4 regions of the Plantactinospora sp. WMMC1484 genome follow, and region 1 is predicted to be linked to each of the others. Evidence: riboswitches for the same ligand, from Rfam matches in the RefSeq annotation. Region 1 holds a riboswitch; each other region holds the start of a gene.
What was found. Region 1 has a riboswitch for cobalamin ahead of ACN28C_RS33060 (iron chelate uptake ABC transporter family permease subunit). Riboswitches for the same ligand answer to the same signal wherever they lie in the genome.

Region 1 (7,292 bases):
CGCCGGCGCCACCCTCGCCCTGCGGTACCTGCCCGGCGTCCTGATCGGAGGCTTCGCCGGCGTCCTCGCCGACCGGATGGACCGGCGCACCCTCATGGTCGTCACCGACCTCGCCCTCGCCGGCTTCGCCGCCGCCTTCCTGCTCGCCGACAGTCCCCGGTGGATCTGGCTGGTCTATCCGCTGACACTCGTCTCGGCCGCGACGAGCTTCACCTTCCAGGCCGCCCGCAACGCCTGGATGCCGAGCCTCGTCGAGCCCGACGAGTACGTACTGTTCGGCGCCCTGGTCCAGGTCAACGGCCTACTGCTCCAGGCGCTGGGCGGCCTGGCCGGCGCAGCGGCGGTGACCCTGTTCGGCTGGCGGTGGGCCTTCGTCATCAACGCCGCGTCGTTCGTCGTCTCCACCCTGTGCACCCTGCGCGCCCGAGGCGGCCAGCGTCACGGCGACACCGGGAGCGCCCGGAAGGACGGCATCCTGACCGCCCTCGCCGCCGGCATCCGACACGGCCTGCGGCACCGGCAGATCCGCGCCCTGCTGGCCGTCGAGGCCATGTTCTGTCTCGGCCTCGGCGCGACGATCGTCACCATGACCTTCCTCGCCACCCGCACCTACCAGCTCGGCGCCGGCGGCGTCGGCTGGTTCTACGCCGTCCAGGGGATCACCGGAGCGGCCGTCCTGCTGTCGGCCGCTGCCCGCATCCAACGGCTGCCCGCCCGGGGACAACTGACCGTACTCGGCCTCTCCTGCCTGGGCGAGGGCCTGGCCACCATCGCGTTCGGGTTGGCACCCGCGGTCGGCTTCGCCCTCGCCTGCTGGGCGGTCGCCGCCGCCGCCGACGTCCTGTACGGTCCGGTGGCCATCGCCGTCCTGCTGCGCCACGCCGACAACGCGATGCGCGGCCGGCTCATGTCCCTGTGGACCGCCACCGCCACCGCAGCCCTGGCCCTGTCGTCCCTGGTCGGCGGCATCCTGGTGGACCGGCTTCCGCCCGGACTCGTCGCCGTCGGAGCCGGCCTGCTGATGGCGGTCGCCGGCGGAACATGGTTGGTGCTGCTCGGCCGAGGCCAGCTCGACACGTCCGTTCAGCCGTGAACGGCGGCGGCGCGGCCACCCTCCGCTTCCGCCGACCGCGCCGCCCGCGCCAAGCCGCCCTTCGCCTCTGCGTGGGGCCCTCCGCCTCTGTCTGGGGCGAAGACATCCCGGGGCTGCGCGCCGCGCTGTCCCGCGTCGGCCGGCCCGCACGCCACGGTGATTCCCGACGTGACCCGCGCCTCGCCGGATGCCGCCCGGACGGGACTCCCCACCGGGGCGATTAGCATGGGCCCCGCCGTGGTGTTCGGGAAGCCGGTGTGAAACCGGCGCGGCCCTCGCCACTGTGAACGGGACAGCCGTCGGCCCTCGTCGGGCAACGAGGTCACTGGGCGCGATTCGCCTGGGAAGGCCGGCCGGCGGCGCACCGCCCGTCAGCCAGGAAACCGGCCACGGCACCGACGACCCGTCCACGAGGTGCTGGAAGGCGGTCTGCGATGCGCGTGCGCGCTGTGCGGTCCCTCATGTCCTGGCGCGTTGCCGCGCCACTGTCCGTCATGCTCGTCGCCCTGTCCGGCTGTGCCGGCGGCGACGCCGAACCCGAGGCGGGCTCCGGCAGCGGCGCGGCCACCGTCACCAACTGCGGTGTCGGGGTACCGACCGGTACCCCGCACCGTTAACGTCTACACCGCCGAGCAGGCTGCGGTCTGGCTCTCCGGCAGCCTTGCCGGCCGGTCCTGGGGGCACGTACTGCCGGTGGTGCTCGCGGTGGCGGTGCTGCTGCCGGTGGCGTTACGGCTGGCCGCGTCGCTGCGCGCCCTCGAACTCGGCGACGACCTGGCCCTCGCCCTGGGTACCCGAGCCGAACCGGCCCGGGTCGGGCTGCTCGCCACGGCGGTCGTCCTAGCGGCCGTGGCGACGGCGGCAGCCGGCCCGATCGCGTTCGTCGCCCTGGCCGCGCCGCAACTGGCCCGCCGCCTCGTCCGCGAGCGCGGGCTCGCCCTGGTCACCTCGGCCGCGGTCGGTGCCGCGCTGCTGGGCTGCGCGGACCTGGCCGCCCGCCGGGCCCTCGCTCCGACCGAACTGCCCGTCGGGGTGCTCACCACGGTCCTCGGCGCCCCGCTGCTCGTCTGGCTGCTGTCCAGAGCCAACCGCGTCGGGAGGACAGGATGACCGAACTATGCGCCGCCCGGCTCGGCCTCGGCTACCACGGCCGCACCGTGGTCACCGGTCTCGACCTGCGGATCGCGCCCGGCCGGATCACCGCCGTCGTCGGGCCCAACGCCTGCGGCAAGTCGACGCTGCTGCGCGGCCTGGCCCGGCTGCTCCGCCCGGACACCGGCACGGTGCTGCTCGACGGCCGCGACATCCACCGGCTGCCGACCCGCGAGGTCGCCGCCCGCGTCGGCGTACTGCCGCAGCAGCCCGTCGCCCCGGACGGCATCACCGCCGGTGACCTGGTCGCCCGGGGACGACATCCGCACCAGACGTGGCTGCGGCAGTGGTCGGTCGCCGACGAACAGGCGGTCAGCACCGCCCTGGCCGCCACCGGCGTCACCGACTTGGCCGACCGACCCGTCGACGAACTCTCCGGCGGCCAGCGACAACGCGTCTGGATCGCCCTGGCCCTCGCCCAGGACACCGACCTGCTGCTGCTCGACGAACCGACCACCTTCCTCGACCTCGCCCACCAACTCGAGGTCCTCGACCTGCTCACCGACCTCAACACCGCCGGCCGCACGGTCGTCGCCGTGCTGCACGACCTCAACATGGCCTGCCGTTACGCCCACGAGATCGTCGCGATGCGCGACGGCGCCGTACTCGCCCAGGGTCCGCCCGCCGAGGTCGTCGACGCGCGACTGGTCGAGACGGTGTTCGGCGTACGGGCCCGCGTCATCACCGATCCGACGACCGGAACACCACTCGTGCTGCCAGAGCCGCGAACCACCCGGAGCACCCCGTGACGGCTTCCGGCGGTGCGGCCTGACAACCCGGCGGACGGGTGACTACTTCCGCTCAGACGGATCCACCGGTCACCGCCGGCAGATGTGCGAACCCGTCCCGACCGTACGCCCGACTCCTGGCTCGACCGCGCGGTGACTTCGCCGGCCGGCGCCAGAACAGGCAGGGTATCCATTGATTACCGTCGATATTTTCTAGCGTCAATCATCACTTCCCCCCTTCCCCGACCAGATGAATCCACCACCGTCGATCCTGACACCGCCGCAGATGTCGCTGCCGTGCCGGATCGTGCGGACGGCCTTTGCGAAGGACCCTCGGCAAGGGCGCACGAGACGGCGCCGCGCTGCCGTCGGTGGGATGCGCTCCACTGGACGCGTCATCCTCCCCTTGTGACGGCGTCGCAGAGTGCTGAACCCGCCAGGCGCCGTCAGCAGATGCCGCGCGTCGACGACACCTCGCCGCACAGCCGCAGCAGCCGGAATCCGGGCGTTGCCGCGACGGCGTCGGCCGGGCTCCGATCGGTCACCGCGCCCCCGCCGTGGTCCCCGACAGCTCGGCGGCGTACTCGACGAGCCGGGCGTCGAAGTCGGCCAACCACTGCCCGTCGACGAACGCCTTGATGATCCGCCGCACCTCGTAGCTCGCTTCCCCGTCGTTCAGCCGACGGAGGAACCCCAGCTCGACGACCTTGTTGAGATGGGTGTCGATCTGGTCGATCAGCCGGCCGCACGGCCGCGTCAGCGGCGACTGGGCTAGCTCACATGATGGCGTTATTGATCACGATAACCGGTTGCACTTACAGTATGGGCCGCCCCTGCCGGTATCCGGCGCCGAAGGACGGGCAGGCGGCCGATACCCACCTCGCCTAGCTGCGGAAGTGAACGCATGACCAGATTGATGCAACCACCCGACCGACAACGCCCGAGCACCTCGGCAGGTCTCCGGTGGCGCCGCCCGTCTCGCCGACACGCGAGGATCGGCGCGGGTGTGACCGCTGTGCTGGCAGTGCTCGCCTCGACGGGCCTGCTCGGACCTGTCAACGTCGCGTCGGCCACGGCGGGGCCGGCACCGGCGAGCGGCACCCGCACGGTCCTGTCCGACACCCACGTGGATGTCGTCGCGGTCGGCGCCAGCGCGGGTCAGCTCACGTTCAACACGAAGGCCGATCTCGAACGCACCGGCACCCGCCTCTACCCGGAGGACGTGATCGTCAACGTCGAGGACGCCGCCCGAACCACCGTGCCCGGCGACCCGGTCTACTCCTTCCTGGGCGAACCGGGCGACGCCGTCTGGATCGCGCCCGAGGCGCGCCGGGACGGTGTCGTGTGGCTGGGCTTCGACACCGCCGACGTCCCGGCCGGAGCCGTCGAAAGGGACAGCGTCGAGATCGCCTTGACCGGCGTCGACGGACCGGGACAGGTCGAGGTCTGGACCGCGTCCGGGTTGGGCCTCAACCGAATCTTCTCCAGCCAGGCAACAGGCGCGGCCAACAGTCTGACCATGCAGGCCGCTGGGCATCAACACGCGAACTGGGGCTTCACCGAACCCGGCCGATACCAGCTGACTTTCGCCGTCAAAGCCGTGATCGGCGGAACCACCCAGACGAAGGCGGCCACGATCCGATTCCACGTCGGCCCGATGCCACCGGCGACGCAGACCACCACCACGCTGACCGTCACACCGGCCCAGGCCACCGTCGGCCAGCCGGTTGTCCTCTCGGCGGCCGTCAGCCCCGCCACGGCGAGCGGAGCGGTCGAGTTCGTGGCCGGCAGCACGGTGCTGGGACACACGCAGCTCACCGGCGGCGCCGCCGTCCTGGAGACCACGCAGATCCCACTGGGCCGCCAGACGATCACAGCGCGGTATGTGCCGACCTGGACCGATGAGTTCGGCCCGTCATCGTCGGACGCCGTCGAGGTCAACGTCCGGCAACCAGGCTCGGGGGCGGACTTCGAGATCACCGGTCTGCGGGAGTCCTACCAAGCCGGCGACACCATGCGCCTCTCCGTCTCCGGCTACCCCCTCGGCGACAACCAGAACATCCGGTGGACCGCCACCTCCCCCGACCCGGAACAGGGAACTCTCACTCTCACTAGTGTCAGCAAACCTGATCCGCTGAGCATGGAACGGGTGGTCACCACCGCCTACGACGGCTGGGAGATCCAAGCCCAGGTCCGCACCGGCAGCGCGGTGGTCGCCACGACGGCTCCAGTCCGGCTCCACGTCGGCGGCACGGACGCCGGCAGCGGTGTCGAGATCATCATTGAGCCGATCCAATCGAACTACTACTGGGGCGTCGCGGTTCCGCTCGTCGCCACCCATCGGCCGCTGGCCGAGGGAGAGCGCCTGCAATGGGTCCAGCGCCCCGCAGTCGGTGGCCTCACCTGGCAGGACACCAACCCGACGTACGGTCCCGTCGGAGACGGGCCGTGGAGCGTGGTGTCGAACTTCATGCAGTACCAGGAGTTCGCCCTGCAGTTGCGCGCCGCCGACGGCACGGTTCTCGGGGAGTCCGCGCCACAGCATTACAGCCTGACCATCCGATCGGTCGAGCTCCAGGGGCTGCGCTCGATCTACCGCGTCGGCGAACGGGCGGAACTCAGCGCGTCGGTGTCACCAGACCTCGGCGACGGCCTCTACTACCTCTGGGAACTGTGGGGAGAAGGTAACGACCGGATGACGGTGGACGGTGGCGCGCGACTGTCGAGCGCGGCGTTCGACGTCACCGAGGCGATGATGAACCGGACGCTCTACCTGCGGGTCCACTCGCGTACCACCGACCAACTCGTCGGGTACGTGCGGGTGCCGTTCAACGTGACCAACGTCGCCGAAGGCGACCAGGTACTCGCCATGGCACCCCTCGGCGGCCACTACCACCAGGGCACACCGATCAACCTCGACCTCACCGCCGAACCCGCGCTCGCCTCCTCCGACGTCACACGATACTGGTGGAAACGAAGCGACTGGGACGACTTCCGGCAGATCCCCGGTGCCACCGGCCTGAGCCACGTCATCACCGCCGAGCAAGCCCTCAGCGGCACCCAGATCAAGGCCGACGCGGTCAACTCGTCCGGGGAGGTACTGGCCACGACCGACACCCAGACGATCACGGTCGACGATCACGGCGCCGGTCCGGTCCAGGGAGTGATCATCGAAGGCCTCGCGCCGTCCTATACCGCGGGGGACGACGCCGTGCTTACCGCACGGGTGTCACCGTCATCCGTCCTCGACCGGTTCACTTGGCTGGTCAAGAAGGCAGGCGAGACCGAACCCATCGCGGTGGCCGGAGCCAACGGTTCACGGCTGGAACTGCCGTTGACCACCGACCTCGACGGCGCCCAGGTGACGGCCCAGCTCACCTTCGATGACGGCCGGGTCTACGTCACCTCCACCCCGGTCACACTCAACGTCACCGGGTCGGAGCCCCCGCAGGCGGCGACGCAACAAATCGTCGCCACTCTTCGGGAGAGTGACGGCTCGCTGGTGGTCAGCGTAGATGCGGACGACAACGTGGTCCAGATGAGTGACTTCGAGCTGGGGACCGCAGGTGATCTGTGGGCCTCCTCGGGCGCACTGCGTCCGGTGACCGTCACCGACACCAGGTCGGGCGCCCCCGGATGGACCGTGTCCGGCCAGGTGTCCGACTTCACCGCGAACGCCGAGGTACTCAAGGGAAGGTACCTCGGCTGGACTCCGCTCGTCGCCGAACAACCCGACGGCGGGGGCGTCACCCCCGGAGGCCAGGTCGCACCCGGTCTGCACGGCGGTAACGGTCTGAGCGTCGGCAGTCCGTTGGCCATCGCTCCTCCCGGAGCGGGTTTCGGCACCAGCAAGCTCGGGGCCGGCCTGGTCATCGAGACGCCTACGACTTTGGCCCCCGGAACCTATGCGGGAACGATCACGTTCACCGTGATCTGATTCTGGGCCCGCACACATTAGGGGCGGGTGAACATGACCTGGTCACCCGCCCTCACCGTCTCATCGTGCGTCGCGCCCGGCGTCGCTCCATGCCGCCACGGCCCGCTTGACAGGGTCGGCGAGGAGGAGCTCCCCCGGGGGGCGCCAGCTCCCAGCCCGACGCAGCCGGATGCCGTTCGGAATCGCCGGCCATCGCTGGAGGTCAGCATCGTCGGCGTCCATGTCCGGTAACGGCAACGGACTCTGCTATGTCAAGTCTGGCCCGTTTCGGCTGTCGCGAGCCGCCGACTCTCCGGGCGACGCATAATGGATGCGCCAGCCATCCGGCGTCGTCGACGTGGCGCCAAGCGGCCAAGGTTGGCGGTGCGGCCAGTGGAGACAT
Region 2 (7,292 bases), 100 kb from region 1:
CCGCAGGGCGGCGGGTGCAGCCTGCCAGCACAATCTCCGAGACGAGCTGTACGCGTCTCATCGGCGCCTTGCCACGACAGTCAAACAACCCTCCGCCCAGCTGTAGCGACCGGTCGTGTCGCTCCAGAGCGATGCTGCGGGTGAGGCGTCACCAGGCGTTACCAGGCGTTACCAGGCGTTACCGCGACCGGCGTTGTCATGTCGGAAGCCTGGAACCGCGACTCTTCGCCGGCACCACTTCTTTCGATGAACATCGATACGGGTGGGCCGAGCGCAGAGACTTCAAGGTCGTCAAACCGTAGAGGCCAGGAGCAACGTCCGTTCACTTGCTCACGTAGTGCTGTGCCGCAGAACACGGAACAACGCTCCTGCGGAAGCCGAACCCAAGAGCGCGGAGGGAACAGCGGAGCGCGCAGCGAACAGGTGCTGCGGGGTCTCACCCGGTCGAACAGCGACGGCCCAAGGTAAAGAGCCGTCGGGATGCCCGCCGGCGGTGTGTCCGCGACCGTCGAGGACGAGCCGCGCGCCCTCGGCCAGACCGCAGGCGATGTGAATGGTGGCCCGGCGGCAGGCCGCATTGATGACCAGGGAGCCCGAAGGCGGCGTCCGGGTCGTGCCCGGCCCCGACTTGCAGGGCACGGACCCGGTCGGCGGGGCGCCCGACCAGCGCGTCGGCGTGGCCTCCCGATCGACACCGCCATCGAGACCGCCATGCAGCGTTGCCCGGCAGGCCGCACCGCGGCGCCGACCAGGGGCGTCGAGAACCTAGTCGAGGTCGGCATCGGGCATCACCACAGCATGGTTCTTCGCACCGCCGAGGCACTGCGCCCGTTTGCCGTGAGCCGTGGCGGTGGCTCACACGTCGTGCGCGGCGGTCGTGAAGCCGACGAAACCCACCGCCAGCACCCGGGGGTCGGTCAGCAGTGGCGCGTCGGTATCGCCGTCTCCGTTGACCACGTTGCAGAACCCGGGCCGACGCCCGACGGTGCCATCGGCGTACTTGTCGGACAGCCAGTTACCCACCTCCAGCAGCACGGCCGGCGAGGCGTAGTCCTTCTTGGCGATTAGTTTCAGTAACTCGCGCTGATCGTCAAGTTCCTAGATGATCGCGTCGGCGATGCGCGGTTCGACGGCGCGGACCGCCTCGATCGCAAAGCGAGAAGCGCCTGATTCGACGTTCAATGTCACTCCCGAATCAGGCCGGGCGGGCTCTCCGGAAAGCCCGCCCGGCGCGGCGATGTCAGTTTCCGCGGACCTCGGCGGCAGCGGCGACCAGGTGTCGCAGCGACGCCTCGACTTCGGGGTAGCCGCGGGTCTTCAGTCCGCAGTCGGGGTTGACCCAGAGCCGCTGGGCCGGGACGGCGGCGACCGCCCGGCGCAGCGCCTCGACCACCTCGTCGTGGGACGGGACCCGGGGCGAGTGGATGTCCCACACCCCGGGGCCGACGCCCCGGCGGTAGCCGATCGCGGCGAGGTCGTCGAGGACCTCCATCTTCGACCGGGACGCCTCGATGCTTGTCACGTCGGCGTCGAGGGCGTCGATCGCGGTGATGACCTCGCCGAACTCGGAGTAACACAGGTGGGTGTGGATCTGGGTGTCGTCGGCGACGCCGCTGGTCGCCAGCCGGAAGGCGCCGACCGCCCAGTCGAGGTACGCCTTCTGGTCGGCCTTGCGCAGGGGCAGGGTTTCGCGCAGGGCCGGCTCGTCGACCTGGATGACCCGGATGCCGGCGGTCTCCAGGTCGTGGCACTCGTCGCGCAGGGCGAGCGCGACCTGGTCAGCGGTGTCGGCCAGGGGCTGGTCGGTGCGGACGAACGACCAGGCCAGGATGGTGACCGGACCGGTGAGCATCCCCTTGACCGGCTTGCTCGTGAGCGACTGGGCGTAGGTGGACCACTCGACGGTCATCGGCGCCTTGCGGGCGACGTCGCCGTAGATGATCGGCGGGCGTACGCAGCGGGAGCCGTACGACTGCACCCAGCCGTGTTTGGGTGCGGCGAACCCGTTCAGTTGTTCGCCGAAGTACTGGACCATGTCGTTGCGTTCCGGTTCGCCGTGCACGAGCACGTTTAGGCCAAGCCGCTCCTGGAGCCGGATGACGTGCTCGACCTCGGCGCGCATCCGCTGGACGTAGCCGGCGTCGTCGAGCCGGCCGGCCCGGTGCTCGGCGCGAGCCTTGCGCAGCTCGTCGGTTTGCGGGAACGACCCGATCGTGGTGGTCGGAAGCTGCGGCAGTCCCAGCCGCTGCTGCTGGACGGCGGCCCGGTCGGCGTAGTCACCGCGCTGCCGGTCCGCCGGGGTGAGCGCGACCAGCCGGGCCCGGACGTCGTCGTGCCGCCAGGCCGCCGGGGTGGGCGGCTGGGGCTCGGGCAGGTGGGTGGTGCCGTCGCGCAGCGCGCGGCCGAGCAGGACGACCTCGTCGACCTTCTGCCGGGCGAACGCGAGCCGGGCGTACAGATCCGGGTCGAGACGGGTCTCGACGGACAGGTCGACCGGCACGTGCAGCAAAGAGCAGGAGGTGGAGACGGCGACGTGGTCGGCGAGCGCGGTGACGGTCGCTCCGGTGGCGATGGCCGCGCGCAGGTCGGTACGCCAGACGTTGTGGCCGTCGACCAGGCCTGCCACGATCGTCTTGCCGCGTAGCGGGCCGGCCGCGGCGAGCCGTCCCAGGTTGCCCGGTCCGGCGACCAGGTCAAGGCCGACCGCCTCGACCGGGGTGTCCAGCAGGGCCGGCAGGGCGTCGCCGAGCTCGCCGAAGTAGGTGGCCACGAAGATCCGTGGCCGGTGTCCGAGTTCGCCGAGCCGGCTGTAGGCGCGGCGCAGAGCCTCGATCTCCTCGGGGCTGCGGTCGGCGACGTAGCCGGGTTCGTCGAGCTGCACCCACGCCACGCCGGCCTCGGCGAGTGCGGAGAGGATCTCGGCGTACGTCTCGACCAGGTCATCGATTCGGGCGAACGGATCGGCGCCCTTGGCCAGCAGCAGGAACGTGGCCGGGCCGACCAGCACCGGTCGGGTGGTGATGTTCAGCGCGCGGGCCTCGGCGTACTCGCCCAGCGCCTTGGCCGGGTTCGCGGTGAACTCGGTGTCCGGGTCGATCTCCGGCACCAGGTAGTGGTAGTTGGTGTCGAACCACTTCGTCAGCTCGAGCGCCGGCTCGGCGTCCACGCCGCGGGCCATCGCGAAGTAGGTGTCCAGCGCGGGAAGGCCGAGCCGGGCGAACCGGGCCGGGATCGCGCCGACGGCGACGGCGGTGTCGAGCATCTGGTCGTAGTAGGAGAAGGTGTTCGACGGGATCGCGTCGAGGCGGGCGTTGGCCAGGGTCCGCCAGACCTCGGCCCGCAGCCCGGCGGCGGTCTTCTCCAAGGCTTCGGCATCAATGCCGCCGGCCCAGTATGCCTCGACGGCTTTCTTCAACTCGCGGTTGGCGCCGATGCGCGGGTAGCCGAGCACGGTGCTCTGGCCGAATGCGGTGCTCATGACAGGGGGTCCTTCCCTCGAAGTGCCCGGCGGACACGGGAGGGGGAAGGCAGGGTACGCGTGAGGTACCGGCTTCCGCCCTGGCCCTCCCGAGAGGCCGCCGGCGGCGCACACCGGGCGGTGTGCGCAGCGCTGGCAGGTCTTCGGACTCGTGGGCATGACACAAGGTCGCCTACTGGCCGTCGCTTCCCAGACCTTCCGGTCCAGTGCTTCGTTGACGGCGGTCGTTCCCACTCACCGCTGCGGGGCAGTCCCGGTCTTCCACCGGGTTCCCTCTTGCGACGTCCCATCCTGGCGGGGTGGGACGAACCAGCACCGCCCGCCATCGTACGGGCCTGATGGTCGTATCCGCGCCAGGCTGTCCGACGTACGGGACCGGTGTCTGGGCGTTGCGTGGTTGACTTGTCGTCCGATATTCGTCCGCACGGGAAGGTGCCGCATGGGCCGAAAGATCGACAAGCGCGCCGTGGTTGTCGATGGCCGGGAAATGATCGCAGTCTCGCCCGCGGATTTCGAACGCCTCGACGCGTCCCGCCGGCAGGTGGGTGCCCGGGCCGCCCGGGCCATGCGGCTGCACCAGCAGTTGCGGGACGCCGAGGACCGTCTCGCGCATATCCGCGCCATCGTCACCGCAAACCGGCCCGCGGACTGTGTCTGTGACCGGGTCGCCGCTGTCCTGGGCGGCGGCGACAGCACCGCCCAGGACAGCGACCCGGCTCAGCCGGCCGAAAATCGTCGCCGGATCAGAAATCGTCGTCGAAGCTGACCGAACCGGTCACCCCGACCTGATAGGCCGACACCCGCCGCTCGAAGAAGTTCGACAGCTCCTGCACGTCCTGTAGCTCCATGAACGCGAACGGGTTACGGCTGCCGTACACCGGCTCGATGCCGAGCATGGCCAGCCGCCGGTCGGCGACGTACTGGAGGTATTCCCGCATCTCGGCCAGGGACATCCCGGAGACGCCCTGTTCGAGCAGGTCGGCGGCGAACTGCACCTCACACTCCACCGCCTCGGCCAGCATCTCCCTGACCTGCTGTTCCAACTCGGCGTCGAAGAGGTCCGGCTCCTCGGCGCGTACGGCGTCGACCACGTCGAAGGCGAACGCCATGTGCATGGACTCGTCCCGGAACACCCAGTTGGTGCCCGAGGCGAGGCCGTGCAGCACCCCCCGGGAGCGCAGGAAGTACACGTACGCGAAGGCGCCGTAGAAGAAGAGTCCCTCGATGCAGGCGGCGAAGCAGATCAGGTTGAGCAGGAACGCCCGCCGGTCCTCGCGGGTCTTCAGCTCCCGCAGTTCGAAGACCGAGTCGATCCACCTGAAGCAGAACTCTGCCTTCCGGGCGATCGACGGGATGTTCTCCACCGCCGCGAACGCCTCGAACCGTTCCTTCTCGTCCGGAACGTAGGTGTCCAGCAGGTTCAGGTAGAACTGGACGTGCACCGCCTCCTCGAACAGCTGCCGGGATAGATAGAGGCGGCCCTCCGGGGAGTTGACGTGCTGATAGAGGTTGAGCACCAGGTTGTTGGCGACGATCGTGTCGCCGGTGGCGAAGAACGCGACCAACCGGGACACCAGGTGCTGCTCGGCGGATGAGAGCTTGGCCAGGTCGGCGAGGTCGGAGTGCAGGTCGACCTCCTCGACGGTCCAGGTGTTCTTGATCGCGTCCTTGAACCGGTCGAAGAACTGCGGATAGCGCATCGGCCGCAGCGTCAGATCCATGCCCGGGTCGAGCAGCAGGTGCCGCCCACCGACGCCGGTGCCGGGCCGGGTTTCGGAGGTGGTGGTCACTGGCAGGCCTCACAGCTTTCGGGGTTTTCCAGGGAACAGGCCAACGCCTCGTCGTCGCTGACCGCGACGATCGGCTTGACGACCGGGGTGACGGCGACGGTGGCCTGCTGGATCCGGGTCGCGGGACGCGACCGCAGGTAGTAGGTGGTCTTCAGCCCGGACTTCCAGGCGTACAGGTACATCGAGGAGAGCTTGCCGATCGTCGGCGCGCTCATGAACAGGTTCAGCGACTGCGACTGGTCGATGTACGGGGCACGGGCGGCGGCCAGATCGACAAGCGCCCGCTGCGGCAGCTCCCACGCCGTGCGGAACAGCTCCCGTACGTCGCCGGGAAGGTCGGCGATGCCCTGTACGGAGCCCTCCGCGCGCTTGATCTGCTCGCGGATCGCGGCGGTCCACAGCCCTCGTGACTTCAGCTCCCGCACCAGGTAGGTGTTGATCTGGAGGAATTCCCCGGACATCGTCTCGCGCTTGAACAGGTTGGAGACCTGCGGCTCGATGCACTCGTAGCAGCCGGCGATCGACGCGATCGTCGCCGTCGGCGCGATCGCCACCAACAGCGAGTTGCGCAGGCCGTGCGCGGCGATCGTCGACCGCAGCGCGGCCCACCGCTCCACCTGGGCGAGTTCGGCACCCCACAGGTCCGGGTGCAACTCGCCCCGCGCCGCGCGGGTCTCGGCGTACGCCGGATGCGGGCCGAACCGCTCGGCCAGCCCGGCCGAGGTCTCCAGCGCGGTCAGGAAGATCTCTTCCTGTACCCGGGTCGACAGCTCTCGCGCCTGCGGTGAGTCGAACGGCAGACGCAGCGTGAAGAACGCGTCCTGCAACCCCATCAGCCCGAGCCCGACCGGCCGCCAGCGGGGGTTCGACGCCGCCGCCTGCTCCGCCGGGTAGTAGTTGATGTCGATCACCCGGTCGAGGAACACCACCGCCGTGCGGACCGTCGCCCGCAGCCGCTCCCAGTCCACGCCGTCCGCGGTGACGTGCGCGCCCAGGTTGACCGACCCCAGGTTGCACACCGCCGTCTCACCGTCGCTGTTCACCTCCAGGATCTCCGTGCACAGGTTGGACAGGTGGATCGTGTTGCCCGGGGAGCCGGTCTGGTTGGACAGCCGGTTCGACGCGTCCTTGAACGTCATCCACCCGTTGCCGGTCTGGGCCAGCGTGCGCATCATCCGCCCGTACAGGTCCCGGGCCTTCACCGTCCGCACGGCCTTCTTCTCCGCCGCCCGGTACGCCTCGTCGAACGCCTCGCCGAAGAGGTCGGGCAGCTCCGGCGCGTCGGACGGGTCGATCAGCGACCAGTCGCCGTCCGCCTCGACCCGGCGCATGAACTCGTCCGGGATCCAGTTCGCCAGGTTAAGGTTGTGGGTGCGCCGGGCGTCCTCGCCGGTGTTGTCCCGCAGCTCCAGAAACTCCTCGACGTCCGGGTGCCACGGCTCCAGATAGACGCAGGCCGCTCCCTTGCGCCGGCCACCCTGGTTCACCGCCGCCACCCCGGCGTCGAGCGTCTTGAGGAACGGCACGATCCCGTTCGACCGCCCGTTGGTGCCCCGGATCAACGCGCCGCGACCACGGACCCGGGACCAGGAGATGCCGATCCCGCCGGAGAACTTCGACAGCTTCGCGACCTGGTGGTAGCGCTCGTAGATCGAGTCGAGCTCGTCGCGCGGCGAGTCGACCAGGAAACACGACGACATCTGGGTGTGCCGGGTGCCCGAGTTGAACAGCGTCGGCGAACTCGGCAGGTACGCCAGGCTGGACATGAGACGGTAGAGGTCGATCGCCTCACCGGGCGTCTGCGACAGTCCACAGGCGACCCGCAGCAGCCAGTACTGCGGCGTCTCCACCACCAGCCGCGACTCCGGATGCCGCAACAGATACCTGTCCGCGACCGTACGCAGCCCGAAGTACTCGAACCGACGATCACCGTCCAGGTCGACAGCGTCGTCGAGCTTGCGGGCGTTGCGGGCCACGAACGCGGCCGTCCCGTCCCCGATCAACCCCAGACCGTGGGCGTACCG
Region 3 (7,292 bases), 2.0 Mb from region 1:
CACGGCCGCACCGCTTCCCTCCGCCGCCATACCGCTCCCCTCCGCCGCCGCTCCGGTCAGCACGCTGAACGGGTTCCGGTCCTGGTCGACCTGGACCGCCGGCGGTCGGATCGGGCCGGGCCAGTGTTTCGCGGTCTCGACCGGTCGCAGCGGTGCCGGCACACCGAGCACCGCCAGCCCGCCGGGGACGGTCAGCGTCCCGACATGGTAGTCGGGGAACCCGCCCTGCTCGGCCACCACCGTCCAGACGCCGGGATGCGGGACCGCGACGGCCGCGGCGTAATGGGCCGGCTCCGGCAGCACCGCCGCCGGGAACGACACCGACTCGCCGTCGCGATCGACGAGCCGCAGCGCGACGGGTCCGAGCTCACCCTCGAACGGATGGAAGCCGTGCTGGAGCACCCAGAGACCGACCGTGTAGGCGCGACCCGGCTCCAGCCGCTCCGGCAGCGGATCCAGCAGCGTGACCGCCCAGTTGCCGGCCAGGGCGGGTGCCGGTGCGAGGAGCAGGGTGCCGGCCAGCCCGACCAGGGTCGCGGCGACGGCGGCGAGGGTGCGACGGGCGCGCATCGTGGACCACCTCCACCGGGGACGAGCCGCGCCTCCACCGTCCGGTTCCCGGGCCTGCCGGATCCGGCGCCCTGTCGTCTCGGGACACCGCGCCCGGCCCCGGCACGCCGGGACCCGGCGCCGCCGTGCGGCGCCGGGTCCCGCCTGCTCCGGCCGGTCTTCCCCGGTGCTTTTCGGGTGCCGGTCAGCGACGCGGCAGCGGCACCCGGGACCAGTCGAGGTCCGAGCCGAGGTAGAAGCTCGGGTACGACGGCTGGTTGTAGGTGGTCTGCTGCCGGGCCACCTCGACCCGGTACTGCGGATCGTGCATCAGGGTGTAGAGCTTGCGGTCGGTCAGTTCGGTGCTCAGGTGGATCCGGATTGCCGAGCTGTCCAGGGTCCGGGTCAGCAGCTCCTCGCGCCAGTCGCCGAGAATGTCGGCGACCAGCCCGGGGTTGCCCTTCGTACCGTTGTTGGTCCGGGTGCCCTCGGCGGTGAGCAGCCGGCCGCGCCGCCAGTCGTCGATGCTCGGGGTGACGTCCCCGGCACCGTTGACGATCTGGGTGGTCATGTCCGCCGCCCACCTGATGCTCTGGTTCGTCCCCGGGATCACCGTGCTCAGCAGTTCACCGTCGGCGGTACGCAGACCCGGCCCGTCCGGCTGGCCACCGACGACCGTCGCCCAGGTCTCCAACCCCGGCTCCTCCGGCACCACGTCGCCGACCATGCCGCGCCCGGTGTCGACCCCGGTGTAACCGCCGTAGATCACCTCGCCGGTCTCGGCGTCCCGCAGCGCGTAGCCGTACGGCGCCCAGCTCGCGCCCTCGTGCACCATGAAGATCTCCAGCCCGGGCCGGGCCGGGTCGATGTCGGTGACGTGCATCGCGTCGCCGTGCCCGAGCTTGGCCCGCGCGCCCGGATCGGCGCTGCCGGGTGGCAGGACCCCGTAGGAGCTGTAGAGCAGGCTGCCGTCGTGGTCGATGGTGGCGCTGCCGTAGATGATCTCCTGCTTGCCGTCGGCGTCCACGTCGGCGACGCTCAGCGAGTGCGCGCCCTGGGTGGTCAGGGTGCCGTGCTCCGGGTCGGTCCCCTCCCGGCCGTGCGGGCCGTCGTTGAACGGGTTGGTCATCGGCACCCAGCCGCTGTCGACGTACCAGTCCTCGCGCAGCCGCCGGCCGTCCCAGCGGTAGGCGACCAGGGTAGCCCTGGTGTAGTAGCCCCGGGCGAAGATCGCCGACGGGTGGCGGCCGTCCAGGTACGCCACGCCGGCCAGGAACCGGTCGACCCGGTTGCCCGGCTCGATCCGGCTCATCGCGTAGTCGCCCCACATCAGCCCGTCGTCGTGCCGGCCGGGCTTGTAGTGGATGGTCTGCAGCTCGCGGCCGGTCGATCCGTCGAAGACGGTGAGGTATTCCGGACCGTCCACGATGAAACCCTGGAACGACCGGAGCGCGTTACGGCTGCTCCGGGCCGGTGCGTACACGTCGATGAAGTAGTCGACCAGCGCCTCGGCGTCGGGCCGGGCGAGCGGGTAACTGTACGCCGGCGCGATACCGAAGGCCTCCTCCAGGGTTGCCGGCCAGCGTCCGGCCACCACCTCCGGATGCCGGTGCCAGCCGAGGAAGAGGTCGACCAGCTTCTGCCGGTACTCCTCCGGGCTGAGCCGGTAGTCGTCGCTGTGCGAGTATCCGGCCCGCACGTCCTCGCGGGGCATCGTGATGTACCGCTCGGAGACGGCCCGGCCACGACGGTCGTACCGGGTGACCTTGGTGCCGGGAGCGGTCTTGAACATCATCTCGGCGCGGCCGTCGCCGTCGAAGTCGTAGACCAGGAACTGCGTGTAGTGCGCACCGGCCCGGATGTTGACGCCGAGCGAGACGCGGTGCAGCAGGGTGCCGTCGAGCTCGTAGGTGTCGATGTAGACCTCGCCGGTGTAGCCGACCTGGGAGACGTCCTTGGAGTTCGACGGGTCCCACTTGACGACGTACTCGTACTGCCCGTCGCCGTCGACGTCACCGACGCTGAGGTCGTTCGCCGAGTAGGTGTAGGTCTCACCGGTCGGGGTCACCCCGTCGGCGGGTTTACGCAGCGGCAGGTCCCGATGGCCGTCGGCCCACGGTGAGACCGGTGCGCTCCGGCCAGCCGGCCGGCCACGGAGCACGGCCGCGACCTGGTATTTCGCGTTGGCCGTGCCGGCGCGGTCGAGGTAGTTGGTGCTGTCGGTGACGGTCGCGATCCGCCGTCCGTTCCGGTAGACGTGGAAGTCGGCTCCGGTCAGGCCGGTGCTGCCGCGTCCGGTGGCCTCGGCACCCAGCAGCCGCCAGCTCAGGAAGACGCCGTCGGTGGTGGCGACCGCGACCAGGCCGCGGTCAAGGCGTTCGAGGCGCGGTCCGGCCGGACGGTGGCCGGAACCGCTCGGCTGGGCGGCGACGGCGGCCGGGGTGCCGAGCAGCAACGCGGTCACCGAGACGCCCGCGACGGCGGCCCGGGACAGGGTTGCGAGAATGCGCTTTCCCCTGGTTCGAGAACTCATGGGTCTCCAAATATGCATACGACCCGGTCTGTGGTGGGCGAGGGTGCGACCGGGGCTGAAACGATACAATCAACCGAGGATTGTGGATGCCACGCGAGCTTGTCAAGGCGGGGCCGGTGGCCGATAGCGGACGACCGCCGGGCCGCCGGGCGCGGTGTCCGAAGCCTGACGGCGCTAACCGGGTCGGCCGGGCCGCCCGGTGCCGGCCGGCGGCCGAGGGTCGCCAGCGCCTGCCGCTATCTCGCTCCGTCGGGGACGAGATCCTCCGGTTCGGGGACGGCGGCGGTCAGCCGGAGCCGCCAGTCCTGCCCGTCCCCGGCCAGCCGGACGACCGCCAGCGGAGCCACGTCCAGCCGCCAGAAGGTGGCGGCGGGCAGCCGCAGCGCCCGGACCAGCGCGGCGCGGAGCACCACCGGATGGGTGACGGCGACGAGCCGGCCGCCCCGGTCGAGTTGCCCGGCCAACCAGCGGTCTATCCGCTCCAGCAGCATGGCGACGGACTCACCGCCGTGCGGCGCCGCCTGCGGCTCCGTGAGCCAGTTCCGCAGCGCCTCCGGCTCACCGGTGACGACCTCGGTCAGCGGACGCCCGGTCCACCGGCCGTAGTCACAGTCGGCCAGCGCCGGCTCCGCGACGGGGCGCAGACCCAGCGCGTACGCGGTCTGCCGGCCCGCCTCGGCCGGGGTGCTCAGGCAGGTGTCGACCCGGCCGAACGGCCCGGGCCGCCCCGGCCCGGCCGGGGCCAGTGCGCGGGCCGCCCGCAGGCCCCCGAAGTCCAGCCCCTCGTCACCGCCGCCGAAGACCGCGCGGCGCAGGGCGGCGGTGTGCGCGTGGGCGACCAGGTGCAGGCTGGTCCGGCTCACCGCCCTGCCGGCGCGTCCGCCCCCTCCGGCATCCCGGCGGGCCGCCCCGGTCCGGTCGAGCCGCCCTCGACGGCCGGCCCGTCCCCGACGGTCGAGCCGCCGTCGACGGCCGGCCCGTCCCGGCCCGCCGACCGGAAGGTCCGGCCACCCCGGCCGACCAGGATGGCGAAGAGCAGCCCGATACCGGTCCAGAGCACCACCTGGGTGCCGAGCGAGGCGATCCGGAACTCCCAGAGCAGGGTGGCCGGGAAGTCGTCCGGCACCTCCGAAAAGGACGGCAGCACGGTGTACGCGACCGCCGTGACCAGCAGGAACCCGCCGACCGCCGCCGCGGCCCGCAGCCCGTACGGCGCGGACGGGCGGACCGAGCGGTGGCCGAGGGCGGCGGCCCAGACGGCCACCAGGCCGAGGAGCACCAACAGCAGGTAGCTGCCGGTGCGCTGGTTGATGGTGTCCGGGTTACCGACGGCCGGTGGGTTCGCCGGATACTTGCCGAACGGCACGATCACGGCGCCGAGCAGTGCCGCACCGGCGAGCAGCAGCGCCGCTTGGCCGTCGTCGGCGGTCCGCAGCCGGCGGCGGAGCAGGACGTACCCGATGGCGAGCAGGCCCCCCATCGCGGCACCGAAGAGGCCGGTGGCCAGGAAGAGGCCGGCCCGCTGCCCGTCGCGGCTGACCAGCGCCTCGTCCTCGGCGTGATGGTCGCCCCCGGCCCCGGGCTCGGAAGCGGCCGCCTGTTCCTCGATGGCGATCGCGGCGTCGACCCGCGGCTCGCCCGCGACGTAGGCGAAGGTCCCGGCGACCAGACCGGCGACCAGACCTGCGAGCAGGCCACGCAGCAGCAGTGCGAAGAAGTTCGGCACGGCGGTCGCCCGATCAGTGGCAGGGTACGCCGAGCAGGTGCCGGCCGTCGTGCATCAACTCGTGCAGGAACATCCCGCTGCGGGAGACGGCCCCCTGGTCGAACGCGACCAGGTAGGTGAGCAGGGCGAGCACGGCGACGACGGCGAGCGCCGTCCACAGTAGCCGGGCGGAGACCGCCGGGTGGGCGAGCGGCCGGGCCGGAGTGGGGCTGGACATGCGCGTGGGACCTCCTCGGGGATGACGCGTCCCCTTCGACAGGCTGCGACGGCCGAGCGTCCTGGCTCGCGGCACCCGAGGCATCGCCCCGGACCGCTCACAGTGGCGCGACCGCGCCGGACTTGCACCGGCTTCCCTCACACCGCCGCAGATGGCAAGTTGACGGTATCCGGGCCGTACCCGCCGGTCAACCGGTGCGTCCGCCGGCCACCGCGCGGTGCGGGCCGGCGCACGGGGACCGGGAACAGCGTCGCCCGGCACGGCGGTAACGGAGGTGGTGGAGGTCACGAGCCGACGGCCGCCCGGTTGTCCCAGGCCGGAGCGGCCGATACGGTCGCGCCGTGACGACCCGGGTGCTGCTGCTGGGCGGCACGGCCGAGGCGCGGGATCTGGCCGCCGCACTGGTCGACCGCCCCGGCACGGTGGTGGTCTCCTCGCTGGCCGGCCGGGTCGCCGATCCCCGGCTGCCGGCCGGACAGGTCCGGATCGGCGGGTTCGGCGGGCCGGCCGGACTCACCCGATGGCTGACCGAGCACCGGGTCGACGCCCTGGTGGACGCCACCCATCCGTACGCGGCCCGGATGCGGGTGTCGGCGGTCGAGGCGGCCGGGGCGACCGGGGTGCCGTACCTGCGGTTGGAGCGTCCCGGCTGGACGGCGGGCCCCGGGGACCACTGGCACCGGGTGCCGGATCTCGCCGCCGCGGCGGCCCTCGTGCCCCGGCTGGGCCGCCGGGCCTTCGTCACCACCGGCCGGCAGGGCCTGGACGCCTTCCTGCACCTGACCGGAAACTGGCTGCTGGTGCGGGTGGTCGACGATCCGGCGATGCCCCTGCCGGGCAACGTGACGGTGCTGCGCGACCGGGGCCCGTACGAGGTCGCGGCGGAACGGGAACTGCTGGTGACGCACCGGATCGACGTATTGGTGAGCAAGGACAGCGGCGGCGCGTACACGGCGGCGAAGCTGGCTGCCGCCCGCGACCTGGGGCTGCCCGTGGTGCTGGTGGACCGGCCGGCCCCGGTCCCGCTGCCGGCGATGGTCACCGAGGTCACCGCGGCGCTCGCCTGGCTGGAGACGGCGCTGCCGCCGGCCCGGCCCGGCGCCGGGCGGTCCCCGCAGACCGCCCGGTGACGCTGCGCGGATCACGGGTAGTACTGGACGTACAGGTAGGTGGTCCACCAGCCGTTGTCGCGGCACTCGTACGCCTTGTACGCCCCGAAGGCCACCCCGATCTGCCCCGTCCGGTTGCAGATCTCCCAGCCATCCTCGAACGGGAACGTCGTCCACTGGTCGATCGGACCCACCCACTCGTCCGCCGTCACGGCCCGCTCGGCTCCGGCGGCCGGCACGGCCCGCTCGACCCCGGCCGCCGGCACAGCCCGCTCGACCCCGGCCGCCGGCACAGCCGCCACGGCTGGTCCGCCGGCCGCCAGCCCGGCCACGAGCAGCCCGCCCAACGCCACGACCGTCATCAATCCTCTCCGGACCATCCCCAGCTCTCCTTCCGGCTCGACACCCCCCCGTCGAAGGTGCGGTCGACACAGCCTCGCCCCGGCCAGCTTCAATCCGGATTCACCCCGACGAGCACCGGACTCAGCTCGACGAAACTCAGCTCGACGAGCGGGTGGGCCCGGGGCCGTGCCGGCGGTCAGCCCGGATAGCTGCGGGGCGTCCAGACGACGGTCGAGCCGTCGGCGCGCCGGTCCCATCGGGTGGTGGAGGAACCGACGATCAGGAGGCAGCGCATGTCGACCTCGGCTGGGTCGAGGTCGGCCAGCGGCACGACGGTGACCCGCTCCCCCGGCCGCCCGACGTCCCGGGCGATCACCACCGGGGTGCCCGGTTGCCGGTGCCGGAGCAGGGTCTGCCGGGCCGCCTCGACCTGCCGGCGCCGGCTGGCCGACGCCGGATTGTAGAGCGCCAGCACCAGATCGGCGGCGGCAGCCGCGGCCAACCGCCGCTCGATCACCGCCCAGGGTTTCAACCGGTCCGACAGGGAGAGCACCGCGAAGTCGTGACCGAGCGGGGCACCGATCCGGCTCGCTGCGGCCTGCGCGGCGGTCAGGCCGGGCAGCACCCGTACCGGGACGACGCCGAACCGCTCGTCGGTGGTGGCGACCTCCAGCACCGCCGTTGCCATCGCGAAGACCCCGGGGTCACCGGAGGAGACCACGGCGACCCGGGCGCCGGAGAGGGCGAGTTCCAGGGCGTGCCGGGCCCGGTCGATCTCGACCTGGTTACCGGAGGTGTGCCGGTGCTGGCCGGGAC
Region 4 (7,292 bases), 130 kb from region 1:
CGGGTCTTCGCCGGCTACTCGGGCTGGTCCCCCGGCCAGGTCGAGGAGGAGGTCGCCCGGGGGTCCTGGTTCGTCCTGGACGCGCTCCCCGGCGACGCGTTCATGGAGCGCCCGGACGACCTCTGGCCGATGGTGCTGCGCCGGCAGGGCGGGATCATGGCGGCGGTCGCGCACTTCCCGCCGGACGTACTGCTCAACTGACCCTGCGCGGCACGGGCGGCCCCTCGGATGACCGGGGTCGAGAGGGTGTGTACTATTGCGCGGGTGCCCGGGAGACCGGGCAGGCGGTAGAGCAAGGGGCCGTGGCGCAGCTGGTAGCGCACCACACTGGCAGTGTGGGGGTCAGGGGTTCGAGTCCCCTCGGCTCCACCTTGTGTTTGTGCAGGTCAATCGGCATCAGTCATCGACTGGTGCCGATTTTTTGTGATCTTGTGGTCACGTCCGTGGTCACACAGCGCCCCACACTACGCTGCGGCGACCGGTGTTGAAACGTCCGAAAAAGTTGCCTCTGACCAGGGACTATTGCTGCTCCTCGGGATGTCCGGGATGTCTGGGCGGGAATGTGGGGCGCAGAACCGTGTAGTACGGCGGTGCCGGCCCGTGTCGCTACGTACGGATCGGTCGCCGGTTCACCTGTTCGACCTGTCGGCGCGAGGGAAGTCCTCCGGCGGATGATCGGGCCCAGCAGCCGCCGACAGCGCCGTCTGCGTTTGATCTCCTGCGCCCGGTGCTCTCGCCCCGGGTGAGGAACGCGATCTCGGAGGAGACGTTGCGGCTCGTCTTGGTAGCCATCACGCAACCGCCTCGACGTCGAGGCGAACATCCGGTCATGATCGGCCAGCCGGCGGCGCTCCACCTCGGCCGTGACCGTCGGCACCGACGGCCGCTGTACCGGGTGACCGCAGCGGCGGCGCCAGCGAAAGTCCGGCAGGGGTCGGCGGCGTCGCCGCCGATCACGCCGGTCCAGCTCAGGGAGCCGACGCACGCGGAGCGGCGATGACCGACAACTCGAGGACAGCCGGCAGGTCGGCCTTTCCGGGCCCACCTGCCCGGATCCACTCGATCAGGTCGGTGAGCACCGCGTCGTCGAGGACCAGGCCGAACCACACCGGGCGGGCGCCGGCCCGCCGGGCGGCCGGCGCCGGGTTGACCACGAAGACGTTGGACTGGGCGCAGACGTCCAGGCAGTCGCTGGTGCGTATCTGATGGTCCCGGCCCAGGGCCGCTCGGACCCGGTCGAGCTGGGCATCATGGTCGACCTGCGGATGCTTGGCCCGGCTGCCGCAGCAGCAGTCCCGGCACACGGTCACGGTGCAGCCCACGTCACCGCTCAAGACGGACCACCACGGTAGCCGGTGCGGATTCGCGCATTCTCCGCGCCGCGATCAAGCTGCGGGCGGTCACTTGAGCCAGTCGTTGCCGGGCAGCTTGCTGAGCTGCCGGATGTCGAGCGTCGGCGAGACCGATGACTTCGGGGCCACGCCAAAATGCTCCACCGCTTCGCGTACCCACTCGGCCGCGTCGATGTTGAGAGGGCCGGAGACCCACATGGCGTACGGCAGGTTGACGAACCGTCCATCCTTGACCGCCTTGAGGTTGCGGGATGCCGGGTTGGCCTTCAGGGTGTCGATCTTCTGCTGGTAAGACTGTCCCGGGTAGTCGACGAAGAAGATGACGTCCGGGTTCGATGCGGCGAGCCGTTCCCAGCCCACCTCGGTCCAGGTGTCCTTCACATCGGCGGTGGCGTTGGTGACCCCCGCGGCGTCGAAGATGGCCTGCGGGCCGCCGTACGATCCGGAGGTGAAGACGGCGTCGGTCCCGGAGTCGAAGAGGAACGCCGTCGGCTTCTCGCCACTCGTGGGGGCCGCCGCCAGTGTTGCCCGCCGCTTTTCGATGTCGGCGACGACGGCGTCCGCGGTCTCGCGGTGGTTGGTCAGCGTACCGACGTTGCGCAGGTCGGTGGTGAGCGCCGTCCACGCGTCCATCGTGCCGCGAGCGCCGTTGTCCTGCTTGCATGTCTCGCTGAGCAGGTAGGTCTTGATGCCGTGGGTCGTCAGGTCTTCGGGCATCAGGTTGCGGGACTCGCTGAACCCGTACCCGTAGCCGGCGAACATCATCTCCGGCTTGACCGCCAGGACGTTCTCCAAGGTGGGGTACTCGTCCCCGACCTGTTTCAGCTGATCGATCCGGGCCTCGGGATAGGCGAGCTCTAGTACGTCCCGGTCCTGGTCCATGCCGGTGACGGCGATCAGTTGGTCGCGTGCGCCGACGGACAGCACGATCGAGATGATGCCGCCGTCGTACGCGTACAGCCGGGTGACGGGCCTGTCGACACTCACGTCCTGCCCACAGTTCTGGACGGTGATGGCGCCGGGGGTCGCGCTCGATCCGGCATCGCCGGAGGCGCACGCGGTGAGGGTGGACAGGCCGAGCACAAGAGCGGTGAGACGGGTACGGCCGGGCGGAAAGACGGTCATGCCGGTGCGGGGTCCTCTCGGGGGTGGATGAGCAGGTGGTGCTGCGGGCGGTTGGGATGGGGCACCTGAACGGAGCCGACGCCGAAGTGCGTCTCGACGTGGTGGGCGCCGAGCACCTCGGCGGGCGGGCCGACGGCGACGATGCCCGCCGGCTCCGACGTCCGGTCGGCGCCCTCGCGCCAGCCGACAAGGGCGAGTCGGTCGAAGAAGCGCAGGGCGAGATCGAGGTCGTGCACGGTGGCCACCAGGGTCCGGGCGCGTGTGGCGAAGACCTCCAGGAGGTCGAGCTGCCAGGCGACGTCGAGGTGGTTGGTCGGCTCGTCGAGCAGCATCACCGGGCACTGCTGGGCCAGGCCGCGGGCCAGGGTGGCCCGGCGCCGCTCGCCGCCGGACAGCTGGTCGGCGACGGTGTCGATCCGGTCGGCCAGTCCGACGGCGTCGAGGGCGCCGCGCACGAGGTCGTGTTCGGCCCGGCCACCGCGGGCCCAGGGACGGGTCTGCGGCACGCGGCCGAGGGCGACCATCTCACCGACCCGTAGCTCGGAGGTCGTCACGTCTTCCTGGGGCACATAGGCAAGCCGCCGGGCGCGCTCCCGGTTCGGGAGCCGCCGCAGATCGACCAGCCCGCCCGCGCCGTCGGCGATCAGCGCGGTTCCGGAGCTGGGGTGCAGCACTCCGGCCAGCACCCGCAGCAGCGTCGTCTTCCCGGCGCCGTTCACCCCGACGATGCCGAGCCGTGTGCCGTCGGCGACGTCGAGGTCGACGCCACGCAGCACGGTGCGGCCGCCCAGCCGGGCGGAGACGTCGTGCAGGCGCAGGGCGGGGGTCATCGGTCACCACCGAACCGGTACGCGCCTCGGCCCATGAGCAGCAGGAACAGGGGCGCCCCGAGCACGCCGGTCACCACGCCCAGGGGTATCTCCTGCGGACGCACCGCCACCCGGGCCAGCACGTCGACCCAGACGAGGAACACCGCACCCGCCACCGCCGCGACCGGCAGGACGACCCGGTGCCGGGCGCCCACGACCAGCCGGGCCGCGTGCGGAACGAGGAGCCCGACGAATCCCACTCCTCCGCTGACCGCCACCAGCACACCGACGACCACGGACAGGGTCACGAACAGCGCCGTACGCAGCGCGGTCACGTTGATCCCGAGAGCCGCGGCCGTCTCCGGCCCGGCTGCCAGCGCGTCCAGCCAGCGATGCACGGCCAGCAAGCCGGCCGCGAGGACGACGACGGACGCGGCGGGTATCCAGAGCTTCTCCCAGGTGGCGCCGCCGACGCTACCCAGCATCCAGAACATCACCGAGTTGGCCGCGCGCTCGTCGTCGCTGAGAAAGACCAGCAGCGAGGCGATCGCCGACAACCCGGAGGACAGGACGACGCCGGAGAGCACGAGCCGGATCGGGGTCAGGCCGCCCTGCGCGGTGGCGATCAGCCAGATCAGCAGCGCGGATCCCATCGCGCCCAGCAGTGCTCCGATCGAGACTGCGTAGAGACCGAGCCCCGCGAGCGCGCCGGTGGTGAGGGCCGCGGTGGCGCCCACCGACGCGCCCGAGCTGATGCCCAGCAGGTAGGGGTCGGCCAGTGAGTTACGTACCAGGGTCTGCATGCCGGCACCGGCGATCGCCAGGCCCGCGCCCACGACCAGCGCCAGCAGCGCGCGGGGCAGGCGCAGTTCCCAGATGATGACGTCCCAGCGGCCGGCCGGCTCGCCAGCGAAACGATCCGTGACCGCCGCGACGACCTCGGCGAGCGGGACGCGCTCGGAACCGAAGGCCAGCGAGGCGATCACGCTGAGCACCGACACGACGGCCAGCACGAAAAGCAGCGGCCAGAACGGCAGCCGGCGCCGGGACATGATGAGGCCTCTCGGGTCTGGAGACCCCGATCGCGAGAGTCCACCGACGAGCATGTGAGCCGACAGGTCTTCGGACTCGGGGTCAACCGGCGGCACAGCCTTCCCAGAGAAGCGCTCCCCAGTGGCGAGATCGTGCCGCCGTCGCCCTCACCGCTGCGCGCCAGTCCCGGAATCTCACCGGAGTTCCCTGGCATCCCTGAAGGATGCGGTCGACTCGACCGGGACACTACACGCAGCACCAGACGGATTCAGCCGCCGAGGATCCCATCCTCGGTGACGTCGACCACTTGGTCTGCATTGAGGGCCACGACGTGGGCGAGCTTCCCGGCGATCGCCGGGAACTCGGCGGCTGCGGGTGACGAGGCTCTGGCGCAAGGTGCTGACGCACGGGCAGCCTGCGGCACCGCTGCATGCATCCCCGCGACCGGCCGCCAGCCGCGAGGTGCGGCCAGGACGATCGCCGAAGTCAGCGGATGCCGGCGACGGCGGCGTCCGCGCCGCCGCGCCAGATGAGTCCGGCTTCGGTGTACCCGGCGTCACGGAGGGCACGCAGATGCCAGGAAGCCGGAGGGGTCCACTCGGCGGCGTGCCCGTCGGGGTAGATCCGCTCGCGGCGTTCGACCAGCGGCGCCAGGGTGGGATCGGCGGCGACGTGGTTCCACCAGGCTCGCCAGGACAGCACCGCGCCGGCGGTGTAGCGGGCCTGGCGACGGGCCTCGGCGTCGGCGGACAACTGTTTCGTCAGCGTTGGCAGCCCGTCGTCGGGCATGTGGTCGGCGTTGACGAACATTCCTCCCGGGCGCAGCAGCTCGCGGATTTCGCCGTACAGGACGGTCAGCCGGTTCGGGCTCAGCCAGTGCAGGGCGGTGGCGGTGAGTACCGCGTCGAAGTGGTCGCGTGGCATCGCGGCCGCCCAGTCCGGCTTGTTGAGATCAGACGTGACGATGGCCGCGCGGCCATCCAGCGACGGACCCGCGATGGCGAGCAGGACGGGGTCTTGGTCGATGAGGGTGACCTCGGCATCGGGGAACCGGGCCAGGGCGCGCAGGGTGATGGTGCCGGTGCCGCCAGCGAGGTCGAGTAGCCGTGGCGGGCGTCGACCGGTGACGGCGGCCACGGCATCGAGCATCGCGGCGATGCGCTGTTCCCGGTCCGGCAGGTACGCCTCCTGTTGCCGGTCCCAGCTCTCCTGCCAGGCCGAGGGTGCGGCGACTACGTAAGGATCCATGCCGCAGACGGTAGTTACGTCGCTGGCGGCCGTCTAGACGGCATCAACGTGTTGAGGCTGGCGACGGCGCGTCCGCCGTCGGCGGACGCGCCGTCGCATCGAAGGCCGATATTTCTCGGGGTCAACTCGCGCCGTGCGTAGTACGAGCGCCTCAACCGCCACGCGCACCCCGGTCCGTCGTCAGCGCGGGGAGTGTGTAGCTCTTCCTTCTGACGGGCGTCGTCCCGGCGTGGTGGGAGTGAACACCGACTCGGTCGTCTTCCACCGCCTCTGATCTTGATGTTAGCTTCTGCAATATTGTGGCAAGAACCATATGAAGGCATCTGGGGGTGCGGCGATGGCCACCGCCCTGTTGAAGGGTGAGCAGGACCTGCTCGGGGTCGTGGCTCAGCGACGCCGGACCGGGCTCTGGCTGATTGCGCTGGTGGTCGGGCTGGTCCTGACCGGGGTGGTCGCGGTCGGGTCCGGCGCGATCGGGATCGCCCGGGTGACCGTGGCCCGGATCATCGGCCATCAGCTCGTGGGCGTGCCCGGCGAGGTGTCCTGGACCCTGCCGCAGGAGGCGATCGTCTGGCAGGTACGGCTGCCCCGGGTGCTGCTCGGCATGCTCGTGGGCGCCGGGCTGGCGGTGTGCGGAGTGGCGTTGCAGGCCATGGTGCGCAACGTGCTGGCCGACCCGTACCTGTTGGGTATCAACTCCGGGGCCTCCAGCGGTGCCGCCGCGGCGATCCTGTTCGGGGCCGGTGCCGGCTTCGGGGAGTACGCGTTGCCATCGAGCGCCTTCGTCGGCGCGCTGGCGGCGTCGTTGCTGGTCTTCCTGATCGCTCGCAGCGGTGGTCGGATTACCTCGATTCGGCTGCTGCTCTCCGGGGTCGCGGTCGGCTACGCCCTGTACGCCACCACCAGCTTCCTGATCTTCGCGTCCGGGTCGGCCGAGGGCGCCCGGTCGGTGATGTTCTGGCTTCTCGGGTCGCTCGGGCTGGCGCGGTGGGACGCCCTGCTTCTGGTGGCCGCGGTCGTGCTGGGTGGCACGATCCTCTACCTGACCGTCGCCGGACGGCGGCTCGACGTACTGGCCATCGGTGACGAGACCGCGCAGACTCTGGGTGTCTCGCCGGACAGGTTCCGGATGCGGTTGCTCGTGGCGGTCTCGCTCAGCGTCGGCGTGCTGGTCTCCGCCGCCGGCAGTATCGGATTCATCGGGCTCGTCGTCCCGCACCTGGCCCGACGCCTCGTCGGCGCCCCGCACGTGCGGGTGGTACCTGTCGCCGCGCTGCTCGGCGCCATCCTGCTGGTCTGGGCCGATGTGCTTGCCCGGGTCCTACTGGCCCCGCAGGAGATCCCGATCGGGATCATCACCTCCCTGCTCGGTGCGCCGTTCCTGGTCATCCTGATTCGTCGTCTGCACGCCACCGGCGCCTGAGCCCCCGATCCGTCGAGGAGAATGATGAAGACGATCCGTCTGGCTGTCGCCGTCGCCGCGTCCGCCACCCTGATGCTCGTCGCCGGGTGCGGTGGTGGTGACGAACCGACGGCGGCGGGCGGCGGGTACCCGCTCACCGTCACCAACTGCGGTGCGCAGGTCACCTTCGACGCCGCGCCGCAGCGGGTGGTCCTGCTCAAGAGCGCGGCCGTGCCGTACCTGCACTCGCTCGGCGTCATGGACCGGGTCACCGCGCGGGCCGGTCAGTACCCGAAGGAGTACTACGACGCCGCGACCATCGCC

Region 2: another riboswitch for cobalamin. It lies ahead of metE (5-methyltetrahydropteroyltriglutamate--homocysteine S-methyltransferase); the one in region 1 lies ahead of ACN28C_RS33060 (iron chelate uptake ABC transporter family permease subunit).
Region 3: another riboswitch for cobalamin. It lies ahead of ACN28C_RS24950 (CbtB domain-containing protein); the one in region 1 lies ahead of ACN28C_RS33060 (iron chelate uptake ABC transporter family permease subunit).
Region 4: another riboswitch for cobalamin. It lies ahead of ACN28C_RS33595 (FecCD family ABC transporter permease); the one in region 1 lies ahead of ACN28C_RS33060 (iron chelate uptake ABC transporter family permease subunit).

The regions. Positions count from the first base shown of each region.
Region 1 covers NZ_CP186055.1:7,716,910-7,724,201, forward strand. The annotation lists gene ACN28C_RS33055 (MFS transporter) at 1-1,093, shown strand, start outside; cobalamin riboswitch at 1,315-1,499, shown strand; gene ACN28C_RS33060 (iron chelate uptake ABC transporter family permease subunit) at 1,676-2,203, shown strand; gene ACN28C_RS33065 (ABC transporter ATP-binding protein) at 2,200-2,994, shown strand; gene ACN28C_RS33070 (DUF4194 domain-containing protein) at 3,515-3,766, opposite strand; gene ACN28C_RS33075 (choice-of-anchor M domain-containing protein) at 3,980-6,910, shown strand.
Region 2 covers NZ_CP186055.1:7,818,060-7,825,351, forward strand. The annotation lists partial or broken gene ACN28C_RS33470 (glycine hydroxymethyltransferase) at 973-1,188, opposite strand; gene metE (5-methyltetrahydropteroyltriglutamate--homocysteine S-methyltransferase) at 1,241-3,478, opposite strand; cobalamin riboswitch at 3,596-3,807, opposite strand; gene ACN28C_RS33480 (hypothetical protein) at 3,918-4,244, shown strand; gene ACN28C_RS33485 (ribonucleotide-diphosphate reductase subunit beta) at 4,222-5,268, opposite strand; partial or broken gene ACN28C_RS33490 (ribonucleoside-diphosphate reductase subunit alpha) at 5,265-7,292, opposite strand, start outside.
Region 3 covers NZ_CP186055.1:5,741,317-5,748,608, forward strand. The annotation lists gene ACN28C_RS24935 (rhamnogalacturonan lyase) at 755-3,082, opposite strand; gene ACN28C_RS24940 (histidine phosphatase family protein) at 3,319-3,945, opposite strand; gene ACN28C_RS24945 (CbtA family protein) at 3,942-4,808, opposite strand; gene ACN28C_RS24950 (CbtB domain-containing protein) at 4,822-5,025, opposite strand; cobalamin riboswitch at 5,059-5,187, opposite strand; gene ACN28C_RS24955 (cobalt-precorrin-6A reductase) at 5,367-6,155, shown strand; gene ACN28C_RS24960 (hypothetical protein) at 6,167-6,514, opposite strand; gene ACN28C_RS24965 (precorrin-2 C(20)-methyltransferase) at 6,673-7,292, opposite strand, start outside.
Region 4 covers NZ_CP186055.1:7,845,666-7,852,957, reverse strand. The annotation lists gene ACN28C_RS33620 (YqgE/AlgH family protein) at 1-201, shown strand, start outside; tRNA gene ACN28C_RS33615 (tRNA-Ala) at 297-369, shown strand; gene ACN28C_RS33610 (hypothetical protein) at 969-1,310, opposite strand; gene ACN28C_RS33605 (ABC transporter substrate-binding protein) at 1,401-2,477, opposite strand; gene ACN28C_RS33600 (ABC transporter ATP-binding protein) at 2,474-3,307, opposite strand; gene ACN28C_RS33595 (FecCD family ABC transporter permease) at 3,304-4,338, opposite strand; cobalamin riboswitch at 4,383-4,567, opposite strand; gene ACN28C_RS33590 (class I SAM-dependent methyltransferase) at 4,805-5,566, opposite strand; gene ACN28C_RS33585 (FecCD family ABC transporter permease) at 5,904-6,989, shown strand; gene ACN28C_RS33580 (ABC transporter substrate-binding protein) at 7,014-7,292, shown strand, end outside.